DNA from 2 places in the Cupriavidus sp. genome. Region 2 is predicted to be linked to the other one. Evidence: riboswitches for the same ligand, from Rfam matches in the RefSeq annotation. Region 2 holds a riboswitch; the other holds the start of a gene.
The links. A riboswitch is a leader RNA that binds a small molecule or an ion and turns the genes downstream of it on or off. The one in region 2 is predicted to bind cobalamin.
Positions count from the first base shown of each region.

Region 1 (8,868 bases), on a different contig from region 2:
CACCACCGTGTGGATCGATCGCACGCACGTGTCCGTCACTCGAAGACGCCAGCAGCACCGGCCTGCCTCCCGTCCACGTCATGCGGATCTCGCGCACGCCATCACCAAGCGCGTGCCAGGCCGGTGTCGGGAATGACGCGGCCGCATGCCCGGCGTAGCGCTGCAGCGCCGCCCCTTCGAAACCGCGCCCATTGAACCACTGGTTCGGATTGACTGACAGCCAGCCCGAGATCAGCCAGAACAGCAGGAACAGCGCGCCGACAAGGCCCGCGGCGTGGTGCCACGCCATCCAGCCGTGATAGGGCGACGTGCCGCCCATGCTGCCGTGCGCAAAGCGACGCCGCACACGCAACCGCAACCAGCCAATCCAGATACCGCTAATGGCCACCACCACGCATGGCCCCGACGTCCACAACACCACTTGCCGCCACAACGGCGGATCCTTGCGGATTGGCGTGAAGTAGAGCCAGTGTGGCACCGCGCCCAGCCAGTTCCAGAAGCGTTCGGTGCGGTGTGTATCGCGCATGACCTCGCCGGTCTTCGCCGAGACGTAGAGTTCGGTGCCAAGGCCGTCGTCGATAGCGAGGCGGTGCAACGGCCGCCAGGCGTTCAGCCCATTTGGCACGGTCCACTGGTCGCGCTCGGCCGTCTCCAGCCACTGCGCCGGCTTGCCGGCAAACCGTTGTGCGATAGCCTGCGCCGTGGTTGCGTCGATTTGCGAGATCACTCGGCCATCGACCGCGGAAACGGTGTACGGCCTGCCCTTGCCATCGATCATGCGATAGACGGGTAGATCGCCCGCCATCTCGAGCCGCAGGCTACGCGGGAAGGTATCGAGCCCCGCCGCTACCATGGCTGCGTCGGGCGTGGTGGCGATCGAGCGCAGCGCCAGCGGCGGCAGGCCGGCCAGCCGTTCGGTATCGGTCAGCGCGGGAAATCCCACATACATCATGACCAGCCCCGAGCCAAACCACATCGCGATCAGCAGGCAGCCGGCTATCCCCATCCAGCGATGGATCAGGTACAGCCAGCGCTTCACCCTGAGCTTGCGCCACACGGCCGCGGCCTCAGAAGTAGAAGTTGACTGACAGCTCGGCCGAGCGAGGACGCCCCAGCAGCCATTGCTGGCCGCCGTTCGAGAACGATTCGGCGTAATCGCGGTTAAACAGGTTGTAGACGCGCAGCGTCAACGCCGCCTGCTTCGACACGCGCCACGACAGTGCAGTGTCGACCGTTGTGTAGCTTGGTACGCGCACACGATTGGCAGTATCCGCATAGCGGCCACCTACGTAACGCAGGCCCGCCCCCAGCGTCCACTGTGGCACGAAGTTCCAGGTCAACCACGCATTGGCCGCCTGCTGCGGTACGCTGGTCGGCACATTGCCGGCGCGCGACACCAGTACGCCACCGACCGATTCGTTGAAGTCGTCGTAGCGCGCACGCAGCACCGTACCGTTGACATCCAGACGCAGGCCGCGCACCACTTCCACGCTGGCTGAGGCTTCCAGTCCGCGTGACGATTGCTCTCCTACCTGCTGCGTGATGGTCGGATTGACCGGGTCACGCGACAGCAGATTCTTCTTGCGGATCTCGTAAGCCGCGAATGTCCATTCACCGCGATTGCCCCAGAACGCCTGCTTCACACCCACTTCCACCTGCTTGCCGGTGGCCAGTTCGAAGTTCCGTTGCGCATCGGACGTAGTAATCAGCGCGCCGAGCGGATCGGTGGCCGTGGCGTACTGCGCATAGACCGACAGGCTCGGTGTGAACTGGTACACCGTACCCACGCGCCACGTGGTATTGGCGAAGGTCTTGTCCCAGGCCGTGTTGGCCACCAGATCGGTACGGGTCATCGCCGCATGGTCGAAACGCACGCCACCGATCACGGACCACTTCTCCGTCACGGAAATGCGATGTTCGCCGAACAGCGCGTACTGCGTGGTGTTGGTGCGGAAACGCGGTGACGTAACGATGCCCGGCGGACTGAAGAACATTCCCGGATCAAAGTCATACGCATTGACCGTCGACGAGCCGCCATACGGCGAGTTGTTGGAATGCGTGAAATTGATCTTGTTGACGTCGAAGCCCACCGTCGTGGCGTTGTCGAGGCCGAACAGCCTGCTCTTGACCGTGATGTCCGCGCGGTTGCCCACCTGTTCCTGGTCGTGCAGGATTTCCAGGTAGTCGGTACGGCGTACCTGCGAGGTGGCCGGCAGGAACGTATAGGTCTCACTGTCGCGCCAGTGCCGATGGCTGGTCAGGTAATAGAACTGGTTGCGCACCGTGACGCGGTCATTGGGCGTCCATTCGGCGTTCAGGCGCGTCCAGCGGTCGCGATAGCTGATCTGGGCATCGCCCACGTTGTAGTTTTTCTTGCGCAGCGAAGTATCCAGGCTGCCGTTCACCAGTGGCGTGCCAAGGTACTGCTGCGGATGCTGGGTGCCGTCGTCATAGGACAGCGTCAGGTTGAAGTCCGGGTTGACGTCCAGCCGCACCGACGCCGACACCATCAGGTTGTTCGAGTCGCCGCGATCGACCCAGCCGGCCGAGCGGTTGTAGGCGGTGGCGAAACGGTACGACAGGTTGTCATTGACCTTGCCGCCGCTGTCGAACGCCACGCGCGCGGTTTTTTCAGTGCCGCCAGTGATCTGGAGTTCGTTCTCGATCGGGCCGCGGATCGGCTTCTTCTGCACCACGTTGACCACACCGCCGATTGCCCCTTCGCCATACATGACCGAAGCGGGACCACGCAGGACCTCGATGCGATCCACCGACCAGGTGTCGAACGGGAAGGTGACGGTGCCCGACGCCACGTACATGCGCGTGCCGTCGAGCAGTTGCATGACCGAGCCCTGCCCCGCGAAACCGCGCGCGGCCAGCGACGTGCCGCCGTTGCCCGGCGCCGGGTTCGCCGTGATACCGGTGGCCCGGGTGACCGCTTCGCGCACGCTCAGGTCGCCGCGCGCGCGAATCGTTTCGCCGATGAGCACTTCAACGCTCGCGGGTGTTTCCAGCGGCGTCAGGCCAAGCCGGCTGCCGGTGTATTCGGGCTTCGACAGTGCGAGTCCGGGTTGCGCGACCTCGCTGACCGTGATGGCCGGGAGCGTGCTCTCCTTCCTCTCCGAAGGGATCTCCTGGGCAAATGCGTAGGGAAGGTTCAGGCCGGCAACGGTGCCGAGCGAGGCAGCCAGCAGGCGCGGCTGGCGTCCATACGACAAGCGCAGGCGGAATTGTGCCGAGCGCGAGCGGCCAGCGGAAAACGCAGACAAGTTGTATTTCATCGTGAAGCCGGACGACCCCGTCCGTGCAATGAGTGTCGATGATGACAACAGGCCGGTATCCGGGCTTGCAGGTTGGAAGCGTTCGCTTCCAGGATGCCATCGCCTTCCCGCGGCAGCAAAGCTGTTGCGCAGTGACTGTCGACTCGAAAACTCAGAGCCGACGTGATGGTTCCCAAACCTGCTTACCGTTGCGGGGGCAGCACAGGCTGGCCGAGTTTGCGGCGTTCCTGTTTCCCGTTTAACCAATGGGATTTCCCATCGGCACCTGCATCACGTTCGGCGCGCAAGGGGTACGCGCCGCGAGCGCATTCTACTCGTAACTATCCATTACGAGCCCAACTCCGTAACAGAAACAACACATTTTGGATTCGAGCCGGCGACAGAGGGCTCGATTTGATATCGAAGTTGGCGTATTTGGTAGATATCCAAGTCCGTCGATGGATTGGTGCGGTGAGACAGAGCATCCAACTTGTGAGCGACGCGGCTCAGCCGTCAAGGCTGCGACAGCGTGAACTCATGATGCGATGTGTTGAGCTTTGAGACGCGATACTCGATGCGTTCATCGTGGTATGAATACGCTACCCGCAAGACCAGCAGCAACGCACAGCCTTCAGGCGCGCCGATCAACTCACTATCTTCCTTGTCCGCCAGGGTCGCACGCAGCCGCTCCTCGGTGCGGATGATGTTGATGCCAAACTCATCCTGATAGAAGTTGTATAGCGTATTCGGTCGCTCACGAAGTTGCGCCTCCGTGAGCGTCGGGAACCTGTCTGCCGGTACCGTAATGTCATCGATCATGACCGGCGTTTTCTCCAGCGAAAGCGCGTTGGAGAACCTGAAAACGGGGTCACCGACCGATAGTCCCAGCGCCGCTGCTTCGGCCTTGTCTGCCTTGGCACGTCGGAACTTCACAAGCCGCACGGTTGGATAGTCGCGATGCCCGTCCTGGCGCACCACACGGAAGAACCGGAAGAAGTGGTCTTCCAGCCGATGCGTTGCTACGAACGTGCCCCGGCCCTGATGGCGAATCAGGATGTTCTCCGCCACCAGCTCATCGATCGCTTTGCGCAGTGTCCCGACGGAAACGCCGAACCGCTCGATCAGCTTCCGTTCCGACGGAATTGCTTCGGCCGGCTTCCACTCGCCTTCCGAAAGCGCGGCCAGAATGGCGCGTTTCACATCCTTGTACAAAACGCCACCAATGGAAGCGCTGGCGTCGAATCTGGAACCCACGACGAATATCCTCAGGTTATGCGGTTTCAAAGCCGGCAAGCCGACATTCATATAGATAAACTACATGATACTGAACTTGCTCCCAGCCCCCAAGAAACCGGTGCGTCCCATTGGCAACCAGCGCGGAACATCGATGTCACTCAACCCGGATGCGCTTCTCTTCGATGACTTTGGCCCATCGCGTCACTTCCGTACCGAAGTACTCGGCAAACGGCGGACCGCTTTGCGGTGCCGGTGTGAAGCCCGCTGCCGCAATGCGCTGGCGCACCGATTCATTTGCCAGCATGCGCGCCACGGATGCGGAAATTTTCTCCACAACGGGGCGCGGCGTACCGGCTGGCACCATCAGGCCAGTCCAGTTCTCAACAATCAGGTCGGGATACCCCGCCTCCGCGACGGTCGGCACATCCGGAAGCAATGGGTGACGCTCGCGGGTGGTGACCGCCAGGGCCCGCAGTTTCCCGGCTTTCACGTACGCCAGCGATTCCGGGAAATTGGAGAAGACCACATCGATCTGGCCACCGATCAGATCCGTCATGGAAGGCGCGCCGCCCTTGTATGGCACGTGCGTCAGGTTGACCTTACTCTGGCTTTCGAACAGCGCAAGCGTCAGATGAGGCGGCGTGCCATTCCCACTAGATCCGGCATTCAATGTCGACCTTTGCGCGGCGGCCGCCAACTCCTTCATTGACTTGATCGGAGAATTGGCCGGGACCACCACCACCATGGGCGACGAAGCGACTCGAACGACAGGCAGCAAATCCTTCTGCATACTGAACGGCAGCGTGGGAAACAGCGTCACGTTCGACGCATGCGTCAGCGTTACCGCCAACCATGTGTAGCCGTCCGCAGGCGCTTTCGCAACCTGGTCTGCCCCGATGTTGGCATTGCCACCGGGCTTGTTGTCCACGACGATGGGCTTTTTCCATTCTTCCGACAGTTGCTGGGCCACCGTGCGCGCCATGAGGTCAGTCAGGCCGCCTGCGGCGAACGGAACCACATACCGGATTGGCTTGTCCGGATAACTCGCCACGCCATCCTGCGGCGCTGCCGCAGCCACGGTTTGAGGCCCTGCCAGGGCCGCGATCACTGCCAACGTCGTGAACGCACAGCAAAAGCTTCTGCGCGCGCCAAGGTTAAAGCGTCGATGCATGGTTTGTCTCCTTTGTGGTCGTCAGCCCGTCTTACGCAGGCTCGCCGCTGCTCGGATGATGAAATGCGCTAGGCTTTGATTGATTCTCCTGCCGACTCCCCTGCTGTCTCTCCTGCCATTGTGCGAAGCTCGCTCCACAACGCGTCCGGGATCTCTACTCCATGTTCTGCGGCTTCCTTCTGGGCGCGATGCCGCCGTGCGCCCGGCAGGCGCGCACCTTCGTCGCCCAGCATGGCGCTTAGCAGGGCTTCCACACGCTCCGCGTAGGCTTCGCTACCCGCGAATGCGCCGGGATCCAGCACCAGGAATAGCTGGCCGATGCGCGGGCGATTCCCTGCGTCTTCGAAGAACGAATCGGCTTCCGCACCAAACTGCGCGCCGGCCAGCGATGTCACCAGCAGTTCGACCATAAGCGCCAGCATCGCGCCCTTGACTCCGCCAGCCGGCAACATGGAACCGCGCAGCGCTGCCTTGGCATCGGTGGTTGGCTGACCGTTCTCGTCCAGTGCCCAGCCCAACGGGATTGCCTTTCCTTGCTTGGCGGCGACCATGATCTTGCCGCGCGCCACCTCGGACAACGACAGGTCGATCACGACGGGAGCCTTGCCGCGCCGCGGAAAGACGGCCGCGATGGGGTTCGTCCCGAACAGCGGCCGCTTGCCTCCCCATGCGGGCATGGCTGCCGGAGAGTTGCCCATTGCAATCCCGATCATGCCTGCCTCGGCAACCGCATCGAGCGGCAACGCCGCCGCGCCAAAGTGGTGGCTATTGGTGACCGCGGCAACGCCGACCCCGGTCACACGGGCGCGTCCGATAGCCTCTGTCACAGCAAGGTCGCAAGCTGCGAAGGCGAAACCGCAGCGCGCGTCGACAAGCACCGCACTAGCACGTTTGGCACTTGCAGTTGGCTCGGCATTGCCGTCAACCCGGTCATGGCGAAGATGTGCCACATACATCGGTACACGGGAAACGCCGTGCGATGGCAGCCCTGCTGCATCGGCGCGTGCCAGCGCGGCTGCCGTTGCCGAGGCTTGTGTCGCGCTCGCACCGGCACGACGCAAGGCTGACGCCGCAGTACGCTCCAGGACGTCAAGGCGAACAAGAGTCATGTGCTTGCCTCCAGGGTTTTCCGCACTTCGTTGGCGATCATCATCGACACACGGGCATTGGCCTCCTGCGTGACTCCACCGATATGAGGCGTAAGGATCAGGTTCGGTGCGTTGACGAGCGGGCTGCCGGCAGACAATGGCTCGACCTCGAATACGTCCAGCGCAGCGCCGCCGATATGTCCCGCACGCAAGGCATCGGCCAAGGCAGATTCATCCACCACGCCACCTCGGGCGGTGTTGATCAGCACTGCGCCCGACTTCATTGCCGCGAGCCGGCCCACATCGATGAGGTTGCGCGTGGCGTCGACGAGCGGCACATGCAGGCTCACTGCATCGGCCTGTGAAAGCAGTTCGTCGAAGGTCACGCACCGCACACCTGTTGCTGCCCACACAGGATCGGCCGCGGCGAGCATCGGATCGTGCGCGATCACCTCCATGCCGAAGGCCTTCGCCAATGACGCCGTGCGCCTGCCGATATCGCCGAAGCCCACCAGACCGAGCGTCTTGCCCAGGGCCTCCCTGCCATCGGACAACTTCGCGCGCGGCCACTTGCCAACTGCCACCTCTGCAGTGGAAAGGTAGGCGCCGCGTAACAGCACGGCAGCCGTGGTCACCACGTATTCGGCCACGGACCTTGCGTTCGCACCGAGTGCCGGGATGACGCGAATGCCGCGTTGGCGACAGGACTCGACATCGATGTTGTCCAGGCCGACGCCGAGCCGACCAACAACCTTGAGCTGGCTAGCCGCCGCCAGCAGCGCCGCATCGACCTGGGTGCGGTTGCGCACGATCAGCCCGTGCGCATCGCCCAGGCCGTCCAGCAGATCGGCGCGCTGGTCCACCCACCCCGGTTCGTATTGCACGTCGAAACCAGGGGTGAGCGTCTGCACCGCGGCTGAGTCCATGAACTCGCTGATGCAGATTCGCTTCATCATGCGGACTCGTGGATGCGGGTCAGCACGAATTCGCGGTGACCAAGTGCTTCGGCAGCGGTCCAGCGACCGTTGATGGTGGCCAGCATGCATTCGAGCAGCTTGTCACCGGTCTGGTCCAGCGTCTGCTCGCGCTGCAGAAGTCCCGAGCAGTCGACGTCCATGTGTTCGCTCATCAGGCGCACCGTGCGCGGATTGGCACACAGCTTGATGACGGGGACGATCGGGTTGCCGATCACGTTGCCCTGCCCGGTCGGGAAAAAGTGTACGACGTAGCCGGCGGCCGCGCACAGCGTCACCATCTCGGCAGCGGCAGACGATGAGTCCATGAACCAGAGACCCGGGTGCGTCGGCTCTTCCGCCTTGTCAAGGACGCCATCGACGGTGCACAGTTTGCCGATCTTCTGGATATTGCCCAGCGCCTTTTCCTCGATGGTCGTGAGGCCGCCGGCGATGTTGCCCTTGGTCGGCTGCGACTCCGAGAGGTCCGAGGTTTTCCAGCGATCGATCATGCCCTGATAGCGTTCGAACATTGCCATGAACTGGTGACGGACTTCGTCGTTCGCGCAGCGGTTGGCCACGATATGCTCGCCACCTGTCAGTTCCGAGGTTTCACCGAACACCAGTGTCGTACCGAGCGGATGAAGCTTGTCGAATGCATTGCCGACCGTCGGGTTGGCGCCGCAGCCGGACGTGGTATCCGATTCACCGCACTTGGTTGAGATCCACAGATCGCCGATCGGGCATTCAACGCGGTGCTGCGACGTGGCGTACTGCACGAATTCCTTCGCGGCCTTCGACGCACGCATGATGGTCTCGTGATCGCCGTGGCCTTCGATGCCGAAGCCCACCACCGGCTTGCCCGTCTTGGCGATGCCATCGACCACCTTCTTGGTCCAGCCATCTTCAATGCCAATCACCACCACCGCTGCGACGTTGGGGTTGCTGCCCGCGCCGATCAGCGTACGGAAATGCAAGTCCAGGTCCGGACCGAACTGCAACCGGCCATAGGGATGGGGAATTGCCATGGTCCCCTTGATGGCCACCGCAACGGCTTCGGCGGCGGCGTTGGACAGGTCGTCCAGCGGCAGGATGATGACGTGGTTACGGACACCCACGCGACCATTGTCGCGGCGGTAGCCCCAGAACGTGGTGTTTTG
Region 1 is NZ_DBHKYV010000014.1:97,143-106,010, reverse strand. It holds gene ACO550_RS18490 (PepSY-associated TM helix domain-containing protein) at 1-1,057, opposite strand, end outside; gene ACO550_RS18485 (TonB-dependent receptor) at 1,068-3,281, opposite strand; cobalamin riboswitch at 3,315-3,561, opposite strand; gene ACO550_RS18480 (UTRA domain-containing protein) at 3,774-4,514, opposite strand; gene ACO550_RS18475 (tripartite tricarboxylate transporter substrate-binding protein) at 4,651-5,667, opposite strand; gene ACO550_RS18470 (Ldh family oxidoreductase) at 5,736-6,776, opposite strand; gene ACO550_RS18465 (NAD(P)-dependent oxidoreductase) at 6,773-7,708, opposite strand; gene ACO550_RS18460 (UxaA family hydrolase) at 7,708-8,868, opposite strand, start outside.
Region 1: linked by a shared signal. The riboswitch ahead of ACO550_RS18485 (TonB-dependent receptor) and the one ahead of ACO550_RS10485 (TonB-dependent receptor plug domain-containing protein) in region 2 are both predicted to bind cobalamin.

Region 2 (8,868 bases):
CCCATCTTCATGAAACGCACCGGTCAGCAACAGCGTGGCCGCGATGCCCAGCACGATGGCCACCGACGGCGACCACAACTGCCATGCGCCCCACGTCACCAGTGCGCCCATCACGCCGACCAGCAGGCCCACCAGCGGAAAATAGCGGGCGGCGGCGTTCAGGTAATGCGGTGCGAACCCCACCCAGCCTGCCAGCCGCTGCGGCAACGGCACGCGCGTGAAATAGCCAACGGCGGTCAGGAAGAAACGGAGTTCGTCAGCCATGGCGACTCACTATGCCGAGGCGTTGCTGACACCGGCACCACTGAAGGTAGCCATCTCGCGCAGGAAGGCCGCAGCCGACGCCACCAGCGGCCATGCCAGCGCGGCGCCAGTACCCTCGCCCAGGCGCAGGTCCAGCGCCAGCAAGGGCTCGGCCTTGAACTCGGCCAGCAATGCACGATGACCCTGCTCATGCGAGCAATGCGAGAACACGCAGTACTGCAGTACGTTCGGATCGATCCGCGCGGCAACCAGCAACGCCGCCGAAGCAATAAAACCATCCACGAGGATCACCATGCGACTGGCCGCTGCGGCCAGATAGGCCCCGGTCATCGCCGCGATCTCGAAGCCGCCGAACGTGGCCAGCACATCGAGCGGATCCGAAACTTCGGGGTGCTGCGCCAGCGCGCGCGCCAGGATCTCGCGCTTGCGGGCCACGCCAGCGTCGTCAAGCCCCGTGCCGCGGCCTGTGCACGTTTCCAGCGGCAGGCCGGTCAGCCTGCTCATCACGCAAGCGGCTGCGGAAGTATTGGCAATGCCCATCTCGCCGAAGCCGATTACATTGGTGCCCTGCTGCGCATGACGCAGCACGCGTGCGATGCCGGCATTGATGGCGGCCCCGGTCTCGGCCGGGGTCATGGCCGGCTGCTCGACGAAATTGCGCGTGCCGTTGGCCACCCGGCAGTTGACCAGACCGGGCGACGCAGGCAGCGGCGCGCGTACGCCCACGTCCACCACCTCGAGCGCCAAGCCGTGCAGGCGCGTGAACACATTGATGGCGGCGCCGCCGCCGAGGAAGTTCAGCACCATCTGCGCCGTCACCTCGGCCGGGAATGCGCTGACACCGGCATCGGCCACGCCGTGGTCGCCCGCGAACACGATGATCGCGGGACGCTTGAGCTCAGGCACGGTTTCGCCACGGATCAGGCCGATCTGCATGGCCAGCGCTTCGAGCCGGCCCAGCGAACCGGGCGGCTTGGTCTTGTCGTCGATGGCAGCCTGCAGCACGGCGCGCAGCGTTTCGTCGAGCGGCGCAATCGGCGGCAGGGTCATGGCGAATTCGGAAATCTGGGTCATGGCTACGTGGCTACTTAACTACTGATCTCAATTACATTTCAACGCCGCGCTGGGCCTTGATGCCTTGCTGGAACGCGTGCTTGACCGGCGTCATGTCCGTTACCGTATCGGCCGCTTCCACGAGTGCCGGTGGCGCACCACGGCCAGTGATGACCACGTGTTGCATCGGTGGGCGCGCGCGCAGATCGGCAATCACAGTGTCGACATCAAGATAGTGCAATTTCAGCGCGATATTGAGTTCATCGAGCAGCACCAGTCCGAACGACGGATCGCGCAGCATGCGGCGCGCCACTTCCCAGGCGGCCTCGGCCTTGGCCACGTCGCGGCTGCGGTCCTGTGTTTCCCACGTATAGCCTTCGCCCATCACATGGAACTCGCATTGATCGTGAAAACGCTGCAGGAACATTTCCTCGCCGCTCGGAATCGCGCCCTTGATGAACTGGACCACGCCCGTGTGCATGCCGTGCCCCATCGCGCGCACCACCATGCCAAAGCCCGAGCTCGACTTGCCCTTGCCGTTGCCGGTGGTGATCACGATTACGCCACGCTCGGCCTGGGCCGAGGCGATCTTTGCATCGACTACTTCCTTCTTGCGCGCCATGCGCGCGCGGTGGCGCTCGTCGCGGCCTTCGTCCTGGTTCTGGGTGTCGCTCATCGCGGATTTCCGTCGGGGATCAGCGCGGTATGGGTACCGTCGCTGATACTGATAATCGGGGTACGCAGTGCGCGTGAGCACTGCGCGGGAGTCAATACGTCTTGCGCGGGACCATGCAATGCATGGCCATCCTCGGCCATCAGCAACGCATGGCTGGCATAGCGGCGTGCCAGTGTCAGGTCGTGCAGGATCACCACGGCGGCATGGCGACCCGCGTGGGTCAGCCTGCGCAGCAGATCGAGCACCACGATCTGATGGCGCAGGTCCAGATGCGCGACCGGTTCGTCGAGCATCAGCAATGGTGCCTGCTGCGCCAGTGCGGCGGCCAGCGAAACCCGCTGACGTTCGCCACCGGACAGCGTCAAAACATCGCGCGTGGCCAGCGCATCGAGGTCCAGTTCGTGAATCACGTCGCGCACGATGCGGTCGTCGTCGCGCTGGCCCCAACCCCAGCCACTAAGGTGTGGATGGCGGCCGATACGCACTGCGTCCTCGACCACCATCGAGAACGTGTCGTGCACGGCCTGTGGCAGGTAGGCGCGCTGGCGAGCCAGCGTGGCCGGAGCCACCCGGCTGGCCACCGTGCCATCGACCTGCACCGTACCGCCATCGGGCGTGCGCAGGCCAGCCAGCACCCCCATCAACGTGGACTTGCCCACGCCGTTCGGGCCAACGATGCACCACAGCTGGCCAGCGCCGATCGACAGCGAGAGGCCATCCACCAGCACGCGGTTGCCGGCGCGCAGCCGTACATCGTGCAGGGACAGCCGCGGACATTCGGCGAGCGGTTCGAACCATTGGCTGACCGGACTCATCGCGGTCTCCGCAGCAACAGATAAAGGAAGGTCGGCACGCCGAGCAATGCCGTGATCACGCCCACCGGCAACTGCGCCGGGGCAATGATCGTGCGCGCGATCAGGTCGGCCGCCATCAGCAGCGTGCCGCCCAGCAACACCGACGCGGGCAGCAGCTGGCGCTGGTCGTTGCCCCACGCCAGCCGCACCATATGTGGCACCACCAGGCCGACAAAACCGATCGACCCGGCCGTGGTGATCGCGGCGGCAATCGCGAACGATGCAATCAGGAACGTGGCCAGCCGCACGCGACCCACGCGCACGCCCAGCGATTGCGCCACGGTTTCGCCGAGCAGCATCACATTCAGCGCGCGTGCCATCGGCATGGCCAGCACCAGTGCCACGCCCAGCGTCGCCAGCGCCCAACCATAGCTGCCGGTGCCGCTGAGATCGCCGGTCAGCCAGAACAGCATGCCGCGCAGGCGCGACTCGGGCGCGACGGCCAGGATCAATGTAATCACGGCACCCCAGCCGGCCGCCAGGATCACGCCCGTCAGCAATAGCCGCGCACCGGCCTCATGATGACCACCCTGGACTTGCGGATGCAGCAGGTCGCGTCGCGCAAGCGTGGCCACCAGCAACATTGAACACAGCGCACCGCCGGCGGCACCAACCTGCACCCACCAGTACGGCAGCATGAACAGCATCGCCAGCAGCGCACCGGTGGAAGCACCGCCAGACACGCCGAGCACATAGGGCTCGGCCAGCGGATTGCGTAACAGCACCTGCATCAGGGCACCCGATAGTGCCAGCAGCCCCCCGCATGCAAACGCCGCCGCCGCGCGCGGCAGGCGCAACTCGCGCACGATCGCGCCTGCCGTGCCGGTGTCCGCGCCAGTCAGCGCCTGCCAGAGTTGCGCGGCATCGAGCGACACGCTGCCCGCCGCCAGCGACAGTGCGAACACCGCCGCCCCGGCGATGGCCAGGACGCTCCAGACGGTCAGCGCGCGCCGCAACTCAGACATGGCTTACTTCTGGCGCCACCCCAGCGTGATGAACCCGGCCCGACCCTGCGTGTTGTACGGGAAGGCGAGCATGTAGTTCTTGTCGAACAGGTTTTCCACACGGGCGGCGACGAACCATTGCTTGTCGATGTTGTAGCGGGCGTTGAGGTTGACAATACCGTATCCGCCCAGCGTACGCGAGCCGGAATCGAGTCGCGACGACGATACCAGCCATTGGCCACCGAAGCGCCAGTTGCCGAAATTGCGACCCACGTCGAACGATGCATAGCGGCGCGCGCGGCGCAGCAATTGCGTGTTGTTCGCCTCGTCGACCGGGTTCTGGAAGGTCACGTTGGCGCCAAGGTCGGTACCCCATACCGTGGCACGCCAAGTGGCCTCGATACCCTGCACCTTGGCCTTGTTCACGTTTTGCGCCAGGTAGATGCCCGGCGATACCTGCGTCGACACGATCAGGTCGTCATAGCGCGTTTCGAACGCGGTCACGCGCAACAGTCCGGCGCTGGCGGTATCGACCTGCACGCCCGCTTCTGCGGACTTGGCGCGCTCGGGTTGCAGGTTCGGCTGGCCAAAGCCCGGATAGTACAGTTCGTTGAACGTCGGCGCGCGGAACGCATTGCTGATGTTGGCGATCAGCTTGACCTGCTCGGTCACGTTGAAGCCGTACCCGGCGAAGAAGGTGCCCTGGTTGCCGAAGTCGGAGTAATGGTCGTTGCGCGCATTGATCTGCAACTGGTGGCGACCGATCCGGCCTTCATATCCACCATAGACCGAGAACACGTTGCGCGAAGGGGCGTTGTACGAACTCGACGTCAGTTCCTGCTGCAGCCAGTCGGTACCGAACAGCAGCTTGTGATCGGGTGTCAGCGCATACTCGTTCTGCCAGTTGAACTGGCGGTTGCGCGTGCTGAACAGGCTGTCGAACAGGCCGTTCTTGGTGCCCTCGGAGCGATCCTCGCTCTGCGCGACCTTGAAGTGCGTGGTCCAGTTCGATGTCACCCTGCCGTTGGCGAATGCGGACAGCGTGTAGAGCTCGCTGTCCATGCGAAAGTCGTCGGTCGGCTTGCCGCTGGTGCTGTCGTAGGAGAGCTGGCTGTTGGAATAGTACGCCGCAAAGCCGGCATGCCAGTCCTGCGTGAACTTGTGCCGGACCTGACCTGAAACGCTCTTGTTCTCGTAGGGGTTGTCGCCCGGGTTCGGACCCGCGCCGCGTCTTACGCTGGCAGCGTTGGCTGCCGCCCACTGGTTGTAGTTGATCGACGAGAACCCGTCAGTCTTGAAGATGGAGCCCGTCAGGTTGAACGAGGTATCGCCAATCTGGCCGCCATAGCCCACCGTGCCCTGGCGTGTATTGTTGCTGCCGTACTCGACCTGCGCGTTCGCGGCCGGCGCCTGGCCGACGCCGTTCTTGGTAAAGATCTGCACCACGCCGCCAATTGCATCCGAACCATACAGGGCCGACACGTTGCCGCGTACCACCTCGATATGGTCGATCTGGTCGGGCAGGATATTCGCGAGCTGTGCCGTGCCGCCGCTGACCCCGGCAATGCGCACCCCATCTACCAGGATCAGCACCTGATTGGAGTTGGCGCCACGCATGAACAGCGAGGTATTGGCCCCCATGCCGCCATTGGTGGCAAACTCGACCCCGGCCTTGCCGCGCAACAGCGAGCGCAGGTCGGGCGCCTGCGAGTTGACGATGTCGTCCTGGGTCACTACCGTGGTATGCGGCAGCGCCTCGGTCACGCGTTGGGCAGTGCGCGATGCGGTGACGACTACCGGTGCCAGCGTCTGGGCTGGCTGGGTGGACTGTTCGGACTGGGCCGGGGTGTCTTCAGCGGGCGCGGTTTGCGCGAACGCCGACACATGGGATGCGGAAAAAACGGCAACGGCCGCCATGATGGCGGGCACGGACGGGCGAACCGGCGGCTTCACCGCGACGGTCGACCTGGATAGCGTGGAACGCATGAGCAGGATGGATAAGAACGGCCTGGCCCGTTCCCCCGCGGACCATATGGCGATGAGGCGTGCCGCGTGGGGGCGGACGCCCGCGTTCTACAGGCCGGTATCCGGGCTGACGACATCAGGCAGGCCGCCTTCCCGATCGACACGGATCAGTGGCGCTTGGCCGGCCCTGCGAATGACACCGAAAAACAAACTGGCGGATTCGCGATCGCTTACCGTTGCGGGGGCAGCACAGGTTGGCCTGCCCCGACATGACGTCGGCGCCCTGGCTCCCTGTTTCCCGTTGAACTGCGACCCCTACGTGTGGAGGCCGCGAGCACCTGGAACGGCGCGAGTGTAGGCAGTTTCAAAGTTGGCGTCAATGCGACCGATCAAGTTGCCGATAACCGTTGTTTGGCACGTGGAATCGTGCCGATCGGCGCAGATCGATGCAACTTCCGGTCGACACCCTAGTCTCATCGGGCACGTTGGCGGTAGCTCCCGCGCGTGCATCGGCTAGAATCCCGAAACCTGACACCAATTCCTACCGGACACGACAGGCACTATGCTCAACGAACTCGAACAACTGGCCGCCAAGATCGGGCGCGTGCTGCATCATGCAGACACCCTAGCGGCGGAGAACCAGCGACTGCGCGCGGAGATCGACCGCCTGCAGGCCGAGGCGAGCCAGTTGCGTGCGGACCGCGAAGCCATGGCGGCCGACCGCGAACTGCTCAATATCAAGATCGAGGAAGCCCAGCTGCGCATCCAGTCCATCCTGGACAAGCTGCCCACGGCCAGCGATGCGCGCCAGCTCGACCTGCTCGGTGACGGCACCCCGCGCGCCGCATCGGAAGGCTCGCAGCAAGCCCCCGGAGAACACGCATGAGCAACAAGCAAGTCGAAGTGATCATCGCCGGCCAGTCCTACCGCTTCGCGATCGCGCCGGACAATGAGGCCGCGCTGCTGGAAGCCGTGGCGCTGGTGGATGACAAGATGAACAAGCTCAAGGGCAGCGTATCGGCCAAGGGCGTGGAACGCGTGGCGGTAATGGCCGCAATCAGTATTGCGTCTGACTTCCTGGCCGCGCGACGCAAGCAGGAAGAAGACGGCACGATTCCCGTCGACGCGGTACGTGCACGCATTCGCGAGCTCAACGAGCGTGCCGACGAGGCGCTGCGCCAGTACGCACACGTGGGTACGCGCTAAGTACGCACAGGTGCGTGGCAGGCGGGCACGCATAAAAAACCCTGCTACGCATGCTTGAATTGCGTGGCCGTGACCACATATCACATGCATGTGAAGCCTGTGCCGCGCGTTAGCCGTGCATGGGTTGCGTGTTAGTCGCTGTGACGGCGCTGAGGCGGCACCGCGACAACACTGTGGTGGAAAATGTAACGACACGGCATGTCCGACTTGGTATGGCTGACATCGCGGTGTATAGTGGAGCCACTGTGCGGCGCAAGCAACCAGCACAGTTGAATGGTTGGGTTATCGTGCCCGGCCGCCGTTTCCATCCCATCTTTGTTTGAAACGGCAAACGTCTGACATCCCAAGCGTGTTGCACGCACAGGAATCAAAGTCAGACGTTTGACAGTTTCCCTGCCTGGTTCGTGAGGATCATAAACTCCTTGAACCGATATGCATTGCATGGTGCGGGATTATGTCGTGTGGGCGAGCGCGTCACCGCATTCACAGTCTGGGCCCAGCTTGGACTCCCTGAGTGGGTGATGTACCCAAAATGCGACTTCCGCAGCCACTCTGAACCTCACTTGGGTTCAGGATGCCGATCCAGCGGCCAAGGCGGGGACCCCCTTCAAGTGGTGAAGAGGCGGTGGTTTCAATGAACCACCGCCTTTTTTCATTTCAACGTCGAATCTGTCATACATGTCCGAGAAGCGAGCGCGGCAGTACTGGCTGATGAAGTCCGAACCGGACGAGGCCAGCATCGACGATCTGGCACGCGAGGGCACCCTGCCCTGGACTGGCGTGCGCAATTACCAGGCACGCAATTTCATGCGCGACCAGATGCGCATCGGCGATGGCGTACTGTTCTATCACTCGTCATGTCCCGAGCCCGGCATCGCCGGCATTGCCGAAGTCTGCTCGCAGCCCTACCCCGATCCCACGCAGTTCGATCCGAAGAGCAACTACTACGACCGCGCCTCGAAGCAGGAAGAGCCGCGCTGGTCGCTGGTGGATGTGCGTTTCGTGAACAAGAGCGCGCTGATTCCATTGCCGGCCTTGCGCGAGCATGACGCGCTGGCGGACATGGTGGTGCTTCGCCGCGGCAACCGGCTGTCCATCACGCCGGTCACGCCGGCCGAATGGCGTTTCATCACCGACAAGCTGATGAAGTAGCCGCCGCGGTTTCACCCGCGCGCATGGCCGTATGGAACGAAATGCGCGGTTGCGCATCTGATAGCCATCACATTCGATCGGGAGAACCATATGAAGAAACTGCTGGCCGCCTCGCTGCTGAGCACTACTGCCGCCATGGCTTCGGCCCAGACCGTACCGCCGCCCTCCGGCGTCTTGTCGCTGTCGGCGCAGGCCGTGACCGAAGTGCCGACCGACGTGGTTCAGCTGACGCTGGCCGCCGAACAGGAAGGCCCGGAGCCTTCCGCCATTTCCAACGCACTGTCCACGCGCACACAGGCCGCACTGGCGCAGGCCAAGCGTGTATCGGGCGTGGAAGCGCAGTCGGGCGGCTTTACGATTCATCCGAACACCGACCGCAACGGCAAGATCAGCACATGGCGCGGACGCTCGGAAATCGTGCTCAAGTCAAAGGACTTTGCCGCGGTATCGAAGCTCGCCGGTGAACTGGCTAACCAGATGCAGGTGCAGAACATCTCGTTCTCGCTGTCGCGCGAAGCTCGCCAGGCAGCCGAACAGAAGCTGGAAGACCAGGCTGTGACCGCGTTCCGCGACAAGGCGCAAGCAACGACGAAGCTGTTTGGCTACAACGGCTATACGATCCGCGAAGTCTCGGTCAATGAATCGGGTGGCGTCATGCCGCCGATGCCGCGCATGTACGCAGCCAAGGCCATGTCGGCCGATGCCGGCGCACCGATTCCCGTGGAAGGCGGCAAGGCCCAGGTGACCGTATCGG
Region 2 is NZ_DBHKYV010000005.1:124,207-133,074, reverse strand. It holds gene ACO550_RS10510 (adenosylcobinamide-GDP ribazoletransferase) at 1-264, opposite strand, end outside; gene cobT (nicotinate-nucleotide--dimethylbenzimidazole phosphoribosyltransferase) at 274-1,314, opposite strand; gene cobO (cob(I)yrinic acid a,c-diamide adenosyltransferase) at 1,370-1,993, opposite strand; gene ACO550_RS10495 (ATP-binding cassette domain-containing protein) at 1,990-2,808, opposite strand; gene ACO550_RS10490 (iron chelate uptake ABC transporter family permease subunit) at 2,805-3,812, opposite strand; gene ACO550_RS10485 (TonB-dependent receptor plug domain-containing protein) at 3,816-5,777, opposite strand; cobalamin riboswitch at 5,852-6,113, opposite strand; gene ACO550_RS10480 (hypothetical protein) at 6,319-6,642, shown strand; gene ACO550_RS10475 (cell division protein ZapA) at 6,639-6,962, shown strand; RNA gene ssrS (6S RNA) at 7,350-7,567, shown strand; gene ACO550_RS10465 (EVE domain-containing protein) at 7,641-8,114, shown strand; gene ACO550_RS10460 (SIMPL domain-containing protein) at 8,205-8,868, shown strand, end outside.